Regions from separate parts of the Chromobacterium sp. FG89 genome, predicted to be linked through region 2. Evidence: riboswitches for the same ligand, from Rfam matches in the RefSeq annotation. Region 2 holds a riboswitch; the other holds the start of a gene.
The links. A riboswitch is a leader RNA that binds a small molecule or an ion and turns the genes downstream of it on or off. The one in region 2 is predicted to bind FMN.
Positions count from the first base shown of each region.

Region 1: it holds a riboswitch for FMN, as region 2 does, so the genes downstream of both, ribB (3,4-dihydroxy-2-butanone-4-phosphate synthase) here and ACODRW_RS10805 (class I SAM-dependent methyltransferase) in region 2, are expected to answer to the same signal.

Region 1 is NZ_JBMDIQ010000033.1:14,932-22,581, forward strand. It holds gene proB (glutamate 5-kinase) at 1-37, shown strand, start outside; gene ACODRW_RS22555 (ABC transporter substrate-binding protein) at 117-1,190, shown strand; gene ACODRW_RS22560 (hypothetical protein) at 1,239-1,646, opposite strand; gene ruvB (Holliday junction branch migration DNA helicase RuvB) at 1,764-2,798, opposite strand; FMN riboswitch at 2,887-3,033, shown strand; gene ribB (3,4-dihydroxy-2-butanone-4-phosphate synthase) at 3,159-3,818, shown strand; gene ACODRW_RS22575 (sensor histidine kinase) at 3,871-5,280, shown strand; gene ACODRW_RS22580 (hypothetical protein) at 5,277-5,807, shown strand; gene ACODRW_RS22585 (sigma 54-interacting transcriptional regulator) at 5,804-7,153, shown strand; gene ACODRW_RS22590 (BON domain-containing protein) at 7,454-7,650, shown strand, end outside.
Region 2 is NZ_JBMDIQ010000009.1:25,580-33,229, forward strand. It holds gene hrpA (ATP-dependent RNA helicase HrpA) at 1-3,706, opposite strand, end outside; gene ACODRW_RS10800 (YfeK family protein) at 3,804-4,169, opposite strand; FMN riboswitch at 4,253-4,415, shown strand; gene ACODRW_RS10805 (class I SAM-dependent methyltransferase) at 4,509-5,246, shown strand; gene ACODRW_RS10810 (N-formylglutamate amidohydrolase) at 5,440-6,195, shown strand; gene ACODRW_RS10815 (SpoIIE family protein phosphatase) at 6,205-7,416, opposite strand; gene ACODRW_RS10820 (hypothetical protein) at 7,617-7,650, shown strand, end outside.

The sequences.
Region 1 (7,650 bases), on a different contig from region 2:
TGAACTGATCCATCGCGACAATATGGTCGCGCTGTGAAGGAGGCGGAGGCGCCGCGACGCCTTCGCTCCGCTTCCCTTTTTACCCTCCCATTCTTTGAACTTAAGGATTCACGCGTATGAAAAAGCTGGCCCTTTCGGCGCTTCTGGCTCTGACTTGGGGCTCGGCAATGGCCGAGGACGTACTCCATATCTACAACTGGAACAACGCCTTGTCCGCAGACACCGCCAAGCGTTTCGAACAATCGTGCAAATGCAGGCTGGTGCAGGACTATTACGGGGACAACGAGGAAATGCTGGCCAAGCTGGCCGCCGGCGCCAAAGGCTACGACATGGTGTTTCCCACCGCCTTCGCCGTCAGCACGCTGATCAAGCAGGGCAAGACCCAGCCGCTGAACAAGGCGCTGCTGCCCAACTGGAAAAACCTCAATGCCGGCTATCTGAACTTGAACGCGCCGTTCGACGCCGGCAACAAGGTGGCCGCGCCCACCGTGGTGTCGCTGACCTTGCTAGGCTACAACGAAACCCAGTTGCAAAAAGCCGGCGTGCTGCCGCAGGCCAACAGCTGGGCGCTGATCTTCGATCCCGCGGTGCTGGCCAAGATCAAGGGCAGAGTCACCGTGCTGGATTCTCAGCGCGAACTGATGTCCGCCGCCCTGCTCTATCTGGGCAAGGACGCCAACTCCGTCCAGCCAGCAGACTGGAAGGCCGCGGCCGGCGTGATCCGCAAAGCCAAGCCCTATTGGGCCGCCTTCAACAACCAGAGCTATATCAAAGAGCTGACCGTCGGCAATATCTGGGTGGCACACGGCTATTCCAACGATCTGTTCCAGGCGCAGCAGGACGCGCAGCACGCCAAACGCCCGTTCAAGCTGGCTTACCAGCCGCAGAAAGAAGGCAATATCCTGGCGGTGGATAATATGGTGGTGTTGAAGGACGCCCCGCGTCCGGACCTGGCGCACCGCTTCATCAATTTCATGCTGGACGGCAAGAACGCCGCCGAGATTTCCAACCAGATCGGCGCAACCAATCCGGTCAAGGCGGCCGAGGCCTTCTTCAAACCGCAGATCAAGGCCAATCCGGTGATCATGCTGGAGCCGGCCAAGGGCAAATACGTGGCGCTGAAAGATCTGGACGTGAAATCCCGGCGCGATCTGAACCGCTTGTGGTCGCAAATCAAGATCGGCCGCTGAGCCGCGCCGCGCTTCAAAGAAAAATCCCGGTCCATGACCGGGATTTTTTCATTCGTCGGAGGCCTGCTCGCCTTTGCGCATCTCCACCGCCTTCATGATCACATAGGCCAGCATCGCGCACAGGAAGAACAACAACATCACCCAGGCAATCGAGCGCAGGGTGTCGATGAAGGTATTGAACAGCTCCAGCAACCAGCGTTCGCCGGTCAGCTCCATCACCGTGCTGCCCTTGCCCGCCGCCGGCGGCAGGTACTTCTCCAGCGCCCACTGCCGCACGCCGCCGGACACGCCGGTGACCACGATGGCGAAGAAAATGTACTTGCGCCAGGCATCGGTCAAATCCCGTCCCAGGACTCGCGCCAGAATCTTGTTGACCGCCGGATCGAAAAAGCGCGCGGTGAAAATCGAAGTGGCGATCGCCACCGCCAAGGTCAGGCCGAACAAAGCGTAGAACATAATCATCCCCCGCCGCAGCGGAATGCGTGAAAGCAGGCATTGTACGCCCGCGCGGCGGCGGCGGCGATCAAGGGATGGCCATGCTGCTGCGCGCAAGCGACAGCGCCGGCCGGCGCGTCAATCCCGCAACGGCAGCCCAAAGTGCTGATAGGCCAACGCCGTCGCCATCCGGCCGCGCGGAGTGCGCTGCAGATAGCCTTGCTGAATCAGGAAGGGCTCGATCACGTCTTCTATGGTGTCGGTGGATTCGCCGATGGCGGCCGCGACGTTGTCCAGCCCCACCGGCCCGCCGGAGAACTTCTCCAGAATGGCCTGCAGCAGTTTGCGGTCCATGACGTCCAGGCCGGCCGGGTCCACGTCCAGCATCGCCAGCGCGGCGTCCGCCACCTGGGCGCTGACCACCCCGTCGGCCCGGACCTCGGCGTAATCCCGCACCCGGCGCAGCAGCCGGTTGGCGATGCGCGGCGTGCCGCGGCTGCGGCGCGCCACTTCGAACGCGCCGTCGTCGGCCAGCTTGACGTTCAACAAGCCGGCGGAACGGCTGACGATGCGGGTCAGTTCCTCCGCGTTGTAGAACTCCAGCCGCGCGACGATGCCGAAACGGTCGCGCAGCGGATTGGTCAGCATGCCGGCGCGGGTGGTGGCTCCCACCAGGGTGAACGGCGGCAGATCGATCTTGACCGAACGCGCCGCCGGCCCCTCGCCTATCATGATGTCGATCTGATAATCCTCCAGCGCCGGATAGAGGATTTCCTCCACCACCGGGCTCAGCCGGTGGATCTCGTCGATGAACAGCACATCGTGCGGCTCCAGATTGGTCAGCAAGGCGGCCAGATCGCCCGCCCGCTCCAGCACCGGCCCCGAGGTCTGGCGCAAATTCACCCCCATTTCGCGGGCGACGATGTGCGCCAGCGTGGTCTTGCCCAAGCCGGGCGGGCCGAACAGCAGCACGTGGTCCAGCGCTTCGCTGCGGCGCTTGGCCGCTTCGATGAAGATCTCCAGCTGTTCGCGCGCCTTCTTCTGGCCGACGTACTCGTCCAGCTGCTTGGGCCGCAAGGCGCGCTCCAGCGCCTCCTCCTGGCTGGACAGGCTTTGCTGGGTGACGATGCGCGGCTCGGGCGCGCCGCCGTACAGGTTGTCGGTTTCAATCATGGTGTCAGCCGCCGGCCAAAAAAACGAATGCCCAATCTTACCACCGCGCTATAATCGCCGCTGGCCCGCCCATCATCGCGGGCCAACGCAACGTCTTCAGGGCGGGGTGCAATTCCCCACCGGCGGTATGATCGCAAGATCGAGCCCGCGAGCGCTTCCGCTTCCCAGCGGAAGGTCAGCAGATCTGGTGACAGGCCAGAGCCGACGGTAATAGTCCGGATGAGAGAAGACGACATGGCCGCCTGCCGCGCTACGCGCGGCCGCGGCGTGTTCGCTGCGCGCTAGTGCGCGCGGGTTGGCTTGCGCCGGCCCTTTTCACGCCCTGGAACCTGTTTCTCAAACGACCCGAGGACCGTTTCCATGAGTATCGCCACACACCCCGACATCTTGTCCCAACGCGTAGAGGCGGCGCTGAACGCCTTGCGCAGCGGCCTGCCAGTCATCGTTCCCGATGATCACGACCGCGAGAACGAGGCCGACCTGATCCTGGCCGCCGACGCGCTGAGCGAGGCCGAAATGGCGCGTCTAATCCGCGATTGCAGCGGCATCGTCTGCCTGTGCCTGACCGCCGAGCACGCCGCCCGACTGCAATTGCCGCCGATGACGCAACGCAACGGCAGCCGCTACGGCACCGCCTTCACCGTCAGCATAGAAGCCGCCCAGGGCGTGTCCACCGGCGTGTCCGCCGCCGACCGGGTGCGCACCATCCAGGCCGCCGTCCACCCGCAGGCGCAGGCGGGCGACGTGGTCAGCCCCGGCCATGTCTTCCCGCTGGTGGCCGCCGCCGGCGGTGTGCTGAGCCGCCGAGGCCATACCGAGGCCGCGGTGGAACTGGCGCGCCTGGCCGGCTTCCAGCCCGCCGGCGTGCTCTGCGAGCTGATGAACCCCGACGGCAGCATGATGCGCGGCGCGCAAATCGCGGACTACGCTCAAACGCACGCGCTGCCCGTTCTGAGCGTGGCCGAACTGGCTGAATGGATTTCCCGCCAGAACTTAGCTGCCGCTCCGCTGTCTGCTTGATCTTTGCCCTTAGCCGCGGGCCTGCGCCCGCGGCGTCGACGCCGACCCCATCATGCTTCGTTTCGTTTCATTCCGCAGCCTGTTGCTGGCCAGCTTTCTGATCGTCGCCGTCGTGCCCTCGGCCGTGCTGATCCAGCTGCGCAACGAGCTGGGACACGCCGCCTCCACGCTGCGCTCGCATCAGGAGCAAGCCAAGGAATGGCTGGACGCCAACCGCGTGTCGCGCGAGCAATCCATTCAATTCGAACGCGCCACCCGCCAGGCTCAAATCCTGAAAGACCGCGTGCTGGCCAAAACCGCCGCCGGCGCCTGGCAGGAGATCGAGCTAGCGCAACGCAAATTGCAACGCGGCGACGACGACGAGTTGACGCTCAGCGCCCGGGCCATTCTGGCGATCCAGCCGCAACTCCAGGCCCTGCCGGCGCGCGCCGGCGCGCAACGCGACCGCTTGTTCCGCCAGCTGGACCTGCACCTGACCGCGCAAGGCCAATTGATCAACCGCCAACTGGAACAAAGCCAGCGCCAATGGCAGGACTCGATCACGGAAATGCGCCGTACCGCCGACCGTCTGGCCTGGCTGTCGCTGGCCTCCGCGCTGGCGCTGGCGCTGGCGATGACCTTGTTGATCAGCTGGCCGCTGCGCAAGCTGCAAGCCAAGATCGCGCGGATGAGCGACGGGGCGCGGCTGCAGGACTGGCGCCAGTCCGGCCCCGCCGACCTGCAGCGTCTGGCGCGCGAGCTGGCCCAGCTAGACCGCCGGCTGGCGGCGCTGGAAGAACAGAAAGGCCGTTTCTTCCGCCAAGCGTCCCATGAGCTGAAAACGCCGCTGGCCGCCATCCACGAAGCCGCCGCGCTGCTGCGCGAAGAAGTGATAGGACAGCTGTCCGCGCAGCAGCAGGAGATCGTCGCCATCCTGCAAAACAATGCGCAAACCCTGCGTCAGCGCGTGGAAGCCTTATTGCGCTATGATGCCGGCCAATGGCTGTCCGAGACGCTGACCGTGGAAACCTTCGATCTGCCGGCGCTGATTGCGGAGCGGCTGCAGGCCAGCCGTCCGCTATTGCAGGCCAAACGCCTTGCCGCCGACGTCCTGGGCGATGCGGATCGGGTCAACGGCGACCGCTCCAAAGTGGAAACCATTCTGGACAATCTATTGATCAACGCCATCCGCCACAGCCCCGCCGGCAGCGCCTTGAGCCTGCGCCACGGCCGCGACGCCGGCGGCGTCTGGCTGGAAATCCGCGATCAAGGCCCCGGAGTGCCGGACGCCTATCGGGAAAAAATTTTCGAACCGTTCTGGAGCGGCTCGCCGCCGCCAGGCGAACTGCCCGGCACCGGGCTAGGCCTGGCGATGGCGCGCGGCTTCGCCCAATTGATGCGCGGCGAACTGACGCTGGAATCCAAACCTCAGGCCGGCGCCTGCTTCCGCCTGCAGTGGCCGGAACCGGAGAACAAGACATGAAGACATCTCGCTTTTGGGCTCTCAACGCGCGCCGGCTGCTTTGGCTGTGCGGCCTGCTGGCCCTGAGCGCCTGCGCTCATCAAGGCCAGCCGGTCGCCGTGCCCGCCGCGCCCATCATCCGTTGCCCGGACGCCAACCAGATCCTGCTGCTGCTGAGCCAGACGCGGGAAATCCAGGCGCTGAGCCTGGCCGGAAGGGAAAGCTGCGGCAGCGCCCGCTTGCTGACTCTGCTGCAACAGGCGCAGACGGCGGAGAGCCGCGCCGATGTGCAAAAACTGCAGGCCCAATTGGAAAGTCTGCTCGCCAAAACCGATAATCTGGACCCGGCCAGCCAGGGTCTTGCGCGGCTGCCGCTTCAACAGCTGCAGGAAAGACGCAAGCTGGCGGAAGCGCTGGAACGACAGCAGGCGCAGAACCGCGATCTGCAAAAACGCTACGACGACTTGAACGGCAAGCTCAACGCCTTGCGCGAAGTCGAGCGCGAACTCCAGCTGAAACCCAGCAAAACCAAAGGAGGCCAGCCATGAGCGCCATCGCCCGCATCGTCTTGGTGGACGACGATCCCGATCTGTTGCGCTTGCTCGGCCTTCGCCTCGGCGCCGCCGGCTACGAGGTCGAAGCGCTGGACAGCGCCGAAGCGGCCTTGAACGCGCTGGCGGCCCGCCGCGCCGACTTGCTGCTGACGGACTGGCGCCTGCCCGGCATGGATGGTCTGGAGCTGTTTGAACAAGTCCGCCAACGCTACCCCGCGATGCCGGTGATTCTGCTGACCGCCCACGGCACGGTGCCGGACGCCGTGGAAGCGGTCAGCCGCGGCGTGTTCGGCTATCTGGTCAAACCCTTCGACGGCAAGGCGCTGCTGGACAAGGTGGCCCAAGGGCTATCGCTGGCGGGCCCCGGACGCGCGGTCGATCAGGCCGCGGCCGGCTGGCGCTCCGGCCTGGTCAGCCGCAGCCCGGCGATGGAGGAACTGCTGGCCGAGGCCCGCATGGTCGCCGCCACCGGCGCCAGCGTGCTCCTGCGAGGCGAAAGCGGCACCGGCAAGGAAGTGCTGGCCAAGGCCATCCACCTAGCCAGCCCGCGCGCCGGCCAGCCCTTCATCGCGGTCAACTGCGGGGCGATTCCGGACAATCTGCTGGAAAGCGAGCTGTTCGGCCATGAAAAAGGCTCGTTCACCGGCGCCAACGCGCGCCAGACCGGCCTGATCCAACAGGCGGACGGCGGCACCCTGTTCCTGGACGAGATCGGCGATATGCCGCCGCCGCTGCAGGTCAAACTGCTGCGCGTGCTGCAAGAGCGCGAGGTGCGTCCGGTCGGCGCGACGCGGGCGACCCCGGTGGATATCCGTCTGGTGTCGGCCACGCATCGCGAGCTGGAAGCGCTGATTCAGGAAGGCAGCTTCCGAGAGGATTTGTTCTACCGCCTGAACGTGGTGTCGCTGCGCCTGCCGCCGCTGGCGGAACGCCGCGAAGACATTCCTCTGCTGGCCGCGCATTTCCTGGAAAAAATCGCCACCCGCTATCAAAAGGCCGTCAGCGGTTTCGCCGCCGACGCGCTGGAATACCTGAGCGCGGCGCCCTGGCCGGGCAATATCCGACAATTGGCCAATGTGGTTGAACAATGTTGCGTGCTGACCACCGGCTCTCTGGTAACGCTGGCGCAAGTACAGAAAGCCGTCGCCAGTGAAGAAAGCGCGATTCCAACGCTGGCGGAAGCCAAGCGGCAATTCGAACGCGACTATCTGGAACGCCTGTTGCGGCTGACCGGCGGCAATGTCAGCGACGCCGCGCGCCTGGCGGACCGCAACCGCACCGAGTTTTACCGCTTGCTGCAAAAACACGAACTGACGCCGGCCGCCTTCAAGCTGGAATAAGCGCGGCGACGCGACTGGCGTGACGGAAACGGAGCGCCTCTACGCCTGTCGCCAATCGGCGACAGGCAAAACCCCAAGCAAATCAAAGCCCTGTCCATCTCCACCGACATTCTGTCGCCTAACGGCGACAGAATGGCCGCTTCCTGCAATCAAACTCAAGCCACAAAAAACGCAAGACTTTGAAAAATAAGAAAAAACTAAAGCTGGCACGCCTTTTGCCATAGGGAAAGCGCAAATGATCGAAGCGCGGCAGACTCAAGCGCAAGCGATGTGACTCACTCTCTCGAAAAGGTTAATCCCATGAAGAAATCCACTCTTGCCATTGCCCTGATGACTTCCCTGTTCGCCGGCGCCAGCTGGGCGGCTCAAGACGCCAGCGCTCCGGCTGAACAAGCTCAACGCGCCACCGCCGCCAAGGCTGACGCCAGCGCCCCGGCCGAACAAGCTCAACGCGCCACCGCCGCCAAAGGCGACGCCAGCGCCCCGGCCGAACAAGC
Region 2 (7,650 bases):
CCGGCTGCTTGTCCATGCGCAAGCCCATCGCGCGCATATAGCGCGGCAGGTGAGGCAGCTGGCTCCACGGCGTGGCGGCCAGGAAGCCCTTGTAAACCAGCTTGGCCAATTGCTGCTGCAACTCGTAGCCCAGCTTGTGCTTCTGCATCTTGACGCTGAGCGGGCCGTATTCCGACGCCACCTGGCCCAGGTACTGGGTCACCGCCTGGTTGACGGCCGGCAGCCGGGTGCGGGCGCGGGTTTTCTGCTCGTTGAAGGCTTTCTCATTGCGCGGCAGCGCGTCGTCGCCGATGAAGGCGCGGTCGCAGATGCAGGCGATGGCGTCGGCCAGCAATTCGTCGACATTGGCCACCGCGCGCAGTTGCAAGCCCAGCTGGGTCATGCCGGGCAGGCCCTTGGACAGCTGCTTCATCTGTTCCTTGAGCTGCAGCTGCAGCAGCCGGATCACGCCCTGACGGTGATGGCGCTCGGCCATCAACTGGGTGTCGAACAGGCGGATCGCCACCTTGTCCTGCTCCAGCGTCAGCGCCGGGTAGCCGGTCAGCTGCTGGCGGCCGCGGGCGAACTGAATGCTTTCCGGCAGTTCGCCAAAGTCCCAGCTGCTGACTTCGTCGCGCTCGAACTCCGCGCTGGTGTCGCGGAAGGTCAGCTGGGCGGCCTGGCCGAACTGCTTTTGCAGCGCCAGCAGATCGCGGCCCAGGCCGATTTCCTGCTTGCCGTCGTCAATGACGCGGAAGTTGAACAGCAGATGGGCCGGCAGCTCCTGGGCGCGGAAATCGTCGATGTCCACTTTGACGCCGCCGGTTTCGCGCAGGATGAAGCGCGCCAGCTGCGGCGCGATCGGCTGCTGTTGATCCGGATTGACGCTGAGGAAGCGGGTGACGAAGTCCGGCACCGGCACGCAGCAGCGGCGGATCTGCTTGGGCAGGCCCTTGATCAGCTGTTGTAGCTTCTCGCGCACCATGCCGGGCACCAGCCATTCGAAGGCGGCCGGCTGCAGGCGGTTGAGGATGGCCAGCGGCACGTCCAGGGTGACGCCGTCCAGCGGGTGGTTGGGTTCGAAGCGGTAGCGCAGCTTGAGGCGGCCGTCTTCCAGCTCCAGCCATTCCGGGAACTGGTTTTCGGTGACATGTTGCGCGGCGTGGCGCATCAGTTCTTCGCGCGTCAGGTGCAAGAGCTTGGCTTCGGTCTTTTCCGCCTCCTTGCGCCAGGCCTCGAAGCTGGCGGCGTCCACCACCTCGGCCGGAATCCGTTCGCTGTAGAAGGCGAACAGCGCCTCTTCGTCCACCAGCACGTCCTGACGCCGCGCCTTGTGCTCCAGCTGCTCCACTTCGCGGATCAATTGCTGATTGCGCTGGAAGAAGGGCGCGTTGCTGACGTAGTCCATATTCACCAGCGCGCCGCGGATGAACAGCTCGCGCGCTTCTTCCGGCGCGATGCGGCCGTAGCTGACCGGCCGGCGCGGCACCAGGGTCAGGCCGTACAGGGTGACGCGTTCGCTGGCCACCACCTCGTCGCGGCTCTTCTCCCAGTGCGGGTCGAAGTAATGGTATTTGACCAGGTGCGGCGCCAGCTTTTCCACCCATTCCGGCTCGATCTTGGCCACGCAGCGGGCGTAGAGGCGGGTGGTTTCCACCAGTTCCGCCGCCACCAGCCATTTGGGCTTGGCCTTTTTCAGGCCGGAGCCGGGGAAGACGTGGAAGTTGACGCCGCGGGTGCCTTGGTAATCGTCGCCTTCCTGGTTTTTCATGCCCAGATTGCCGATCAGGCCGGTCACCAGCGCCTTGTGCAGGTTTTCATAAGCGACGGCGTCCAGCTGCTGGCGCTTTTTCTGCGTCATCTGCGCGTCCGGCTGCTCGGCGTCGGCGTGCGCCTGTTCGCGCTTGATCAGGCCCAGCTCGCCGGCGATGTCCGCCAGCTGCGCGTGCAGTTCGCGCCATTCGCGCAAGCGCAGATGGGACAGGAAGTGCTCGTGGCAGGTGTTGATCAGCAGACGGTTGGATTTCTTGTGCTTGAGCGCGTCGGAGAAGAAGTCCCACAGGTGCAGGAAGGACAGGAAGTCGGACTTCTCGTCGTTGAAGCGCGCCTGCGCGCGTTCGGCCGCCTCGCGCGCCTCGAACGGGCGTTCGCGCGGGTCTTGCACGCTCAAGGCGGCGGCGATGATCAGCACTTCGCGCACGCAGCCGAAGTCGCGGCCGGCCAGCAGCAGGCGGCCCACTTTCGGGTCCACCGGAATCCGCGCCAGCTCCTTGCCCACGCTGGTCAATTCCCCCTTGTCGTCCACCGCGCCCAGTTCGGTCAGCACCTGGTAACCATCGGCGATCAGCCGGCTGCTGGGCGCTTCGATGAAGGGGAAGGCGTCCACCTTGCCCAGCCGCAGCGCGGCCATGCGCAGGATGACCGCGGCCAGGTTGGAGCGGACGATTTCCGGATCGGTGAAGGCCGGACGCTGATTGAAGTCGTCCTCGCCGTACAGGCGCACGCAGATGCCGGCTTCGACGCGGCCGCAACGGCCGGCGCGCTGCCGCGCCGCCGCCTGGGAGATCTTCTCCACTTGCAGCTGTTCCACCTTGGCGCGCGGGCTGTAGCGGTTGATGCGCGCCTGCCCGGTGTCGATCACGTATTTGATGCCCGGCACCGTCAGCGAGGTTTCGGCCACATTGGTGGCCAGCACGATGCGGCGGCCGCCGGAGGGCTTGAAGATCTTTTGCTGGTCCTCGTTGGACAGGCGCGCGAACAAAGGCAGGATTTCGTAGCCGCGGATGCCGGATTTGCGCAGTTTTTCCGCGGTTTCGCGGATTTCGCGCTCGCCGGGCAGGAAGACCAGCATATCGCCCGGGCCCTGGCGCGACAGCTCGTCGACGGCGTCGACGATGGCGCCTTCCATCTCCACTTCGCGCTCGTCTTCGTCGCGCTGCGCCAGCGGCCGGTAACGCACTTCCACCGGATAGGTGCGGCCGGAGACTTCGATCACCGGCGCGCCGTCGAAATGGCGGGAGAAGCGGTCGGCGTCGATGGTGGCCGAGGTGATGATCACTTTCAGGTCCGGCCGGCGCGGCAGCAGCTGTTTCAGATAACCCAGCAGGAAGTCGATGTTGAGGCTGCGTTCATGCGCCTCGTCGATGATGATGGTGTCGTAGTTTTCCAGGTAACGGTCGGTCTGGGTTTCCGCCAGCATGATGCCGTCGGTCATCAGCTTGATCACCGATTTGTCCGACAGCTTGTCGGTGAAGCGCACCTTGAAGCCGACATGCTCGCCCAGCGTGGATTTCAGTTCCTGGGCGATGCGGCTGGCCACCGAGCGCGCGGCCAGCCGGCGCGGCTGGGTGTGGCCGATCAGGCCGTGCACGCCGCGGCCCAGCTCCAGGCAGATCTTGGGCAGCTGGGTGGTTTTGCCGGAGCCGGTTTCGCCGCAGATGATCACCACCTGATGGCCGTCGATGGCGGCTTTGATATCGGCCAGTTTCTGGTTGACCGGCAAGGCGTCGTCGAAATCGGGCTTGGGCAGATGGGCGCGGCGCGCGGCCACCTTGGCGGCGGAGCGCTCGATCTGCGTCTGGATGTCGGCCAGCTGCCTGTCCGCGGGCTGGTTTTTCTTCAGCCGCTCGGCGGCGTCGCTCAGTTTGCGGCGCAAGGCGTGGCGGTCGCGGATCAGGCAGGAGGGGAGGTCGGCCTTGAGTTGGGCCAGCAGCTGGGCAGCAGTCATCGGGAAAAGAACACTGGATTACAGGAAAGCGGCGATTATAACAGCTGCGTGGCGGTCCGGCAGGCCTGGATTGCCGGCCGGACGCCGGCGGAACGGCTTATTTGCGCTGGCGGTAGCGGCCCAGCTCCGCTTTCAGCCAGCCGGCGCTGGCCACCGGTTGCGCCGAGCCGCAACGCACCTGATAGGCCTTGCCGCTGATGCTGCTTTGGGTGGCCGCGCGCTCGATGAAGCTTTCCGCGTTGCTGACCCAGTCTTTTTTCAGCAGATACTGGTATTTGTCGTTTAGATGATCGCGGGCCTCTTTAGAGCCGTACCAACTGCCGTTGCGATTGAATTCGCAGCCGGATTGGGCCAGATAGTCCAATAGATGGTTGATCTCGTTCTTGGCGGCCGGGGTGGGCGCGGCGACGGCCGCGCCGGCGCTCAAACAAAAAAACAGCCAGATCGGCAGCTTCGGGGTCATGCTTCGCTCCATTGCAATTGGAATGCGCAGACTATGCGCGATGGGGCGGGGCTTGTCCAACTTCCGCGCCGCCTTTATGCTGTGCCGGTCTTCAGGGCGGGGTGAAATTCCCCACCGGCGGTATGTCGCGGCGAATGCCGGCGACGAGCCCGCGAGCGCCGCGCAGCCGTTTCCACGATGCGCGGGTCAGCAGATTCGGTGAGAAGCCGAAGCCGACGGTGAGAGTCCGGATGAGAGAAGACGCGCGCCAGGCCGTGAGAGCCCGGCGCGCTTTTGCGCGTCGGCATGGCCGCGCGCCGCCCTGGGGCGCTTTCCTTAGATTTTTTACGGAGCTTCCCAATGCAGCAAAACATCTACGACCATCCGGTCTTTTTCTCCCAATACCAAGCCTTGCGCGACAGCGACACCGGGCTGAACGGCGTGCTGGAGCAGCCCGCCTTGCGCGACGCGCTGCCGCCGCTGGCCGGCATCGACATCCTGGACCTGGGGTGCGGTTTCGGCGATTTCGCCCGCTGGGCGCGCGGCGAGGGCGCGGCCAGCGTCACCGCGGTGGATTTGTCCGAGCGCATGCTGGAACAGGCGCGAGCGCGCACTCAGGATCCCGCCATTCAATACCGCTGCGCGGGCATCGAGGATTTTCAGCCTCCGGCCGCCGCCTATGATCTGGCCGTGTCCTCGCTGGCCCTGCACTATGTGGAGGATTACGCGGCGGCGGCGGCGCGCGTGTTCGCCGCGCTGCGGCCCGGCGGCGTGTTCGCGCTGACGGTGGAGCACCCGATTTGCACGGCCAGCCCTCAGGGCTGGGCGCTGGACGCGGCGGGCGAGCCATCGCACTGGACGCTGGACGCCTACTTTCAGCAAGATGCGCGCGCAAGCCGCTGGTTCGTCGACGGCGTGATCAAGCATCACCGCACGGTGGAAAGCTATGTGAAAGGCTTGCTGGACGCCGGCTTCCAATTGCTTCACCTGGGCGAGCCCGCGCCGGACCCGCAGACCCTGGCGCATCGGGACGGTTTGCGGCCGCACGCGCGCCGTCCGGCCCTGCTGCTGCTCTCCGCGCGAAAGCCGGCGCGTTAGCGCGGCCTTGCCGGACTGGCCCGAACCTGTTCAAAGTCTCGCGCAAGTCGCGGCAAGGCGAAAACGGCTGAAAAACGGCATGGCTGTTTTCAACGCCGTATCGCCGACGCGTAGCAGATCGCAAACAGGTTCTTAGAACCAAGCCGCGCATGCCCGGTCCAGCAATGATCGGGCAAGAATCAGGAGGAGGGCGATGAGAAGCGGATGGGTAGCGGGGATTCTGATTCTGGCCTTATCGACGGCGCCCGCCGTCGGCAAGACCCCGCCGGAACGGGCCGTCATCGAACCGGCCCACATCGTCGAGGCCATCAAGCTGCAGCAGGAGGCGGACGCCGCCAAGGACAGGCCGCCGCAAAACGGCGAGCCGTGGTTTACCGTATTGGAGGGCAAGCGTCCCATCATCGTCACCGCGCCGCACGCCACCAGCCCGTTCCGCGACGGGCAATACCGTTTCTCCGACGGCGGCGGCACCGCGGCCTTGGCGGCGATGCTGCACCAACTGGCCGGCGCCACCGCGATCTACACCACCCGCGCCTCGCCGTCTGATCCCAATTACGAAGACGACAACGCCTTCAAACGCAAGCTGGCGGCTTTGATCGCCGATCAGCGCCCCTTGCTGGTGCTGGACCTGCACGGCAGCCATCCCTACCGGCCTTACGATGTGGACTTCGGCACCTTGAACGGGGCTTCGCTCCTGGGCAAGCCCTGGCTGCAACAGCGGCTGGAGCAGCGTTTGCGAGGGCAGGGCGTACTCAATGTCTCCGACAACTACTTCGCCGCGTCCAAGCATCAGACCATCGCCAAATTCGCTTCGCGGCTGGGCGTGCCCGCCATTCAGTTGGAAATCAGCAGCACCTGGCTCACGCCCTCGGACGGGAATCTGGCCGCGCATCGTTTCTCCCAGCTTTTGCAGGCGCTGGTGCGCTATGTGAGAGAGGTGGAGGACTAGGCGCGGCGCTCAGGCGTCGTGCCAGCGGGAGCGGTTTGGCACGGCGCAGCCGATATCGGCCTCAGGCTGGTTTGGGACCGATGGCGAATGCACCACCAGCAAGGACGCGTCGTCCAAGATGGCTTCGTTCTGGCGGTGGCGCTGCAGCGCCTGCAATACGGTATTGCCGATCCGTCCGGGCCAGCCGGCTTCCACCGCCTTGATCACGCCTTCCAGGCCAAACATCTGGCCATTGTCCGCCTGGGCCTCGGTAATGCCGTCCGAGCAGACGACCAGCGCATGCTCCGGCTTCAACATGCTGGTTTCCAGCGAACGGTCGAACTGTCTAGCCGCCAAAATGCCCAGGGGCGGGTGCTCGGAACGGAATTGCTTGACCTTGCGCCCTTGCGGATCAAACATCAGCGCGCAGGGAATGCCGCCGTTCCAGACCTGCACGGACTGCGCGGCCGCGTCGATTCCGATGAGGATGCCGGCGACGAAGCGCCCGGAGGGCAGCAGGCGGTGCAGTTTGTCGTTGATGGCCGCCGCGATGTCGCCCAAGGCCGCTTGCGCCTGAGCCAGTTCGTAAAAGCACTCCACTGCCGGGATGGCGCTGATGGCCGCGGTCAGGCCGTGTCCGGTGCAATCGGCCAGCATCAGGTATTCCCGATCTGCCCCGCGGGCATAGCAGACCAGATCGCCGTTGAACTGGGAAGCCGGCCGCAAATGACGCCAGACATGGGCCGGCAGTTCCAGTTGTTGCCGATTCAGCCGCTCGATCAGCTCCAAGGCGTAGCTTTGTTCGCGCTCATTGTTCTGGAAGTAGCGCTCCAGGCGCACCGCGTCCTGGTTGATCTGCCGCTGCATTTGGGCGATGCGCAAAAATACCTGGATCTTGGCCGTCAGCAGGTCCGGGCTGACCGGTTTGGTCAGATAGTCGTCGCCGCCGGCCTTGAGGCCTTCGATCAGATCTTGCTGCTGGCTCAGGCCGGTCAGGAAGATGATGGGCACCCAGTGTTCTCCGAACAGGGTCCGCAGCTCCATCGTGGCCTGCAGCCCGTTCATCACCGGCATGATGATGTCCATCAGGATCAAGTCGTAGCCGACTGTCTTACACATGGCGACGGCCTCCCGGCCATTGCCGGCGAGATCGCATTGATAGCCCAGGTCTTCAACGAAGGTGCGGACCATCAGGCTATTGGTGGCGCTGTCGTCCACCAGCAAAATTTTGGGCTGGGGCATGCTGTTTCCATTACGTGTCAGGAAAGGGAAGCGAGCGGCGCAAACGAGCGCAAAGGCAATTACATTGGCATTGCACTGTGGGTATAGCATATGTGAGGCGGCGATGGCGCACTGCGGCAATAAAAATCAGTCCGCGCGGCGGATTGGACTTTGCCCGCCGTCGTCAATTTCCGCCAGGGCGCGGGAAACCCCGTGCTAGTATGCGGGTTTTGGCGGCGCAAAGCGCGGCCCGTT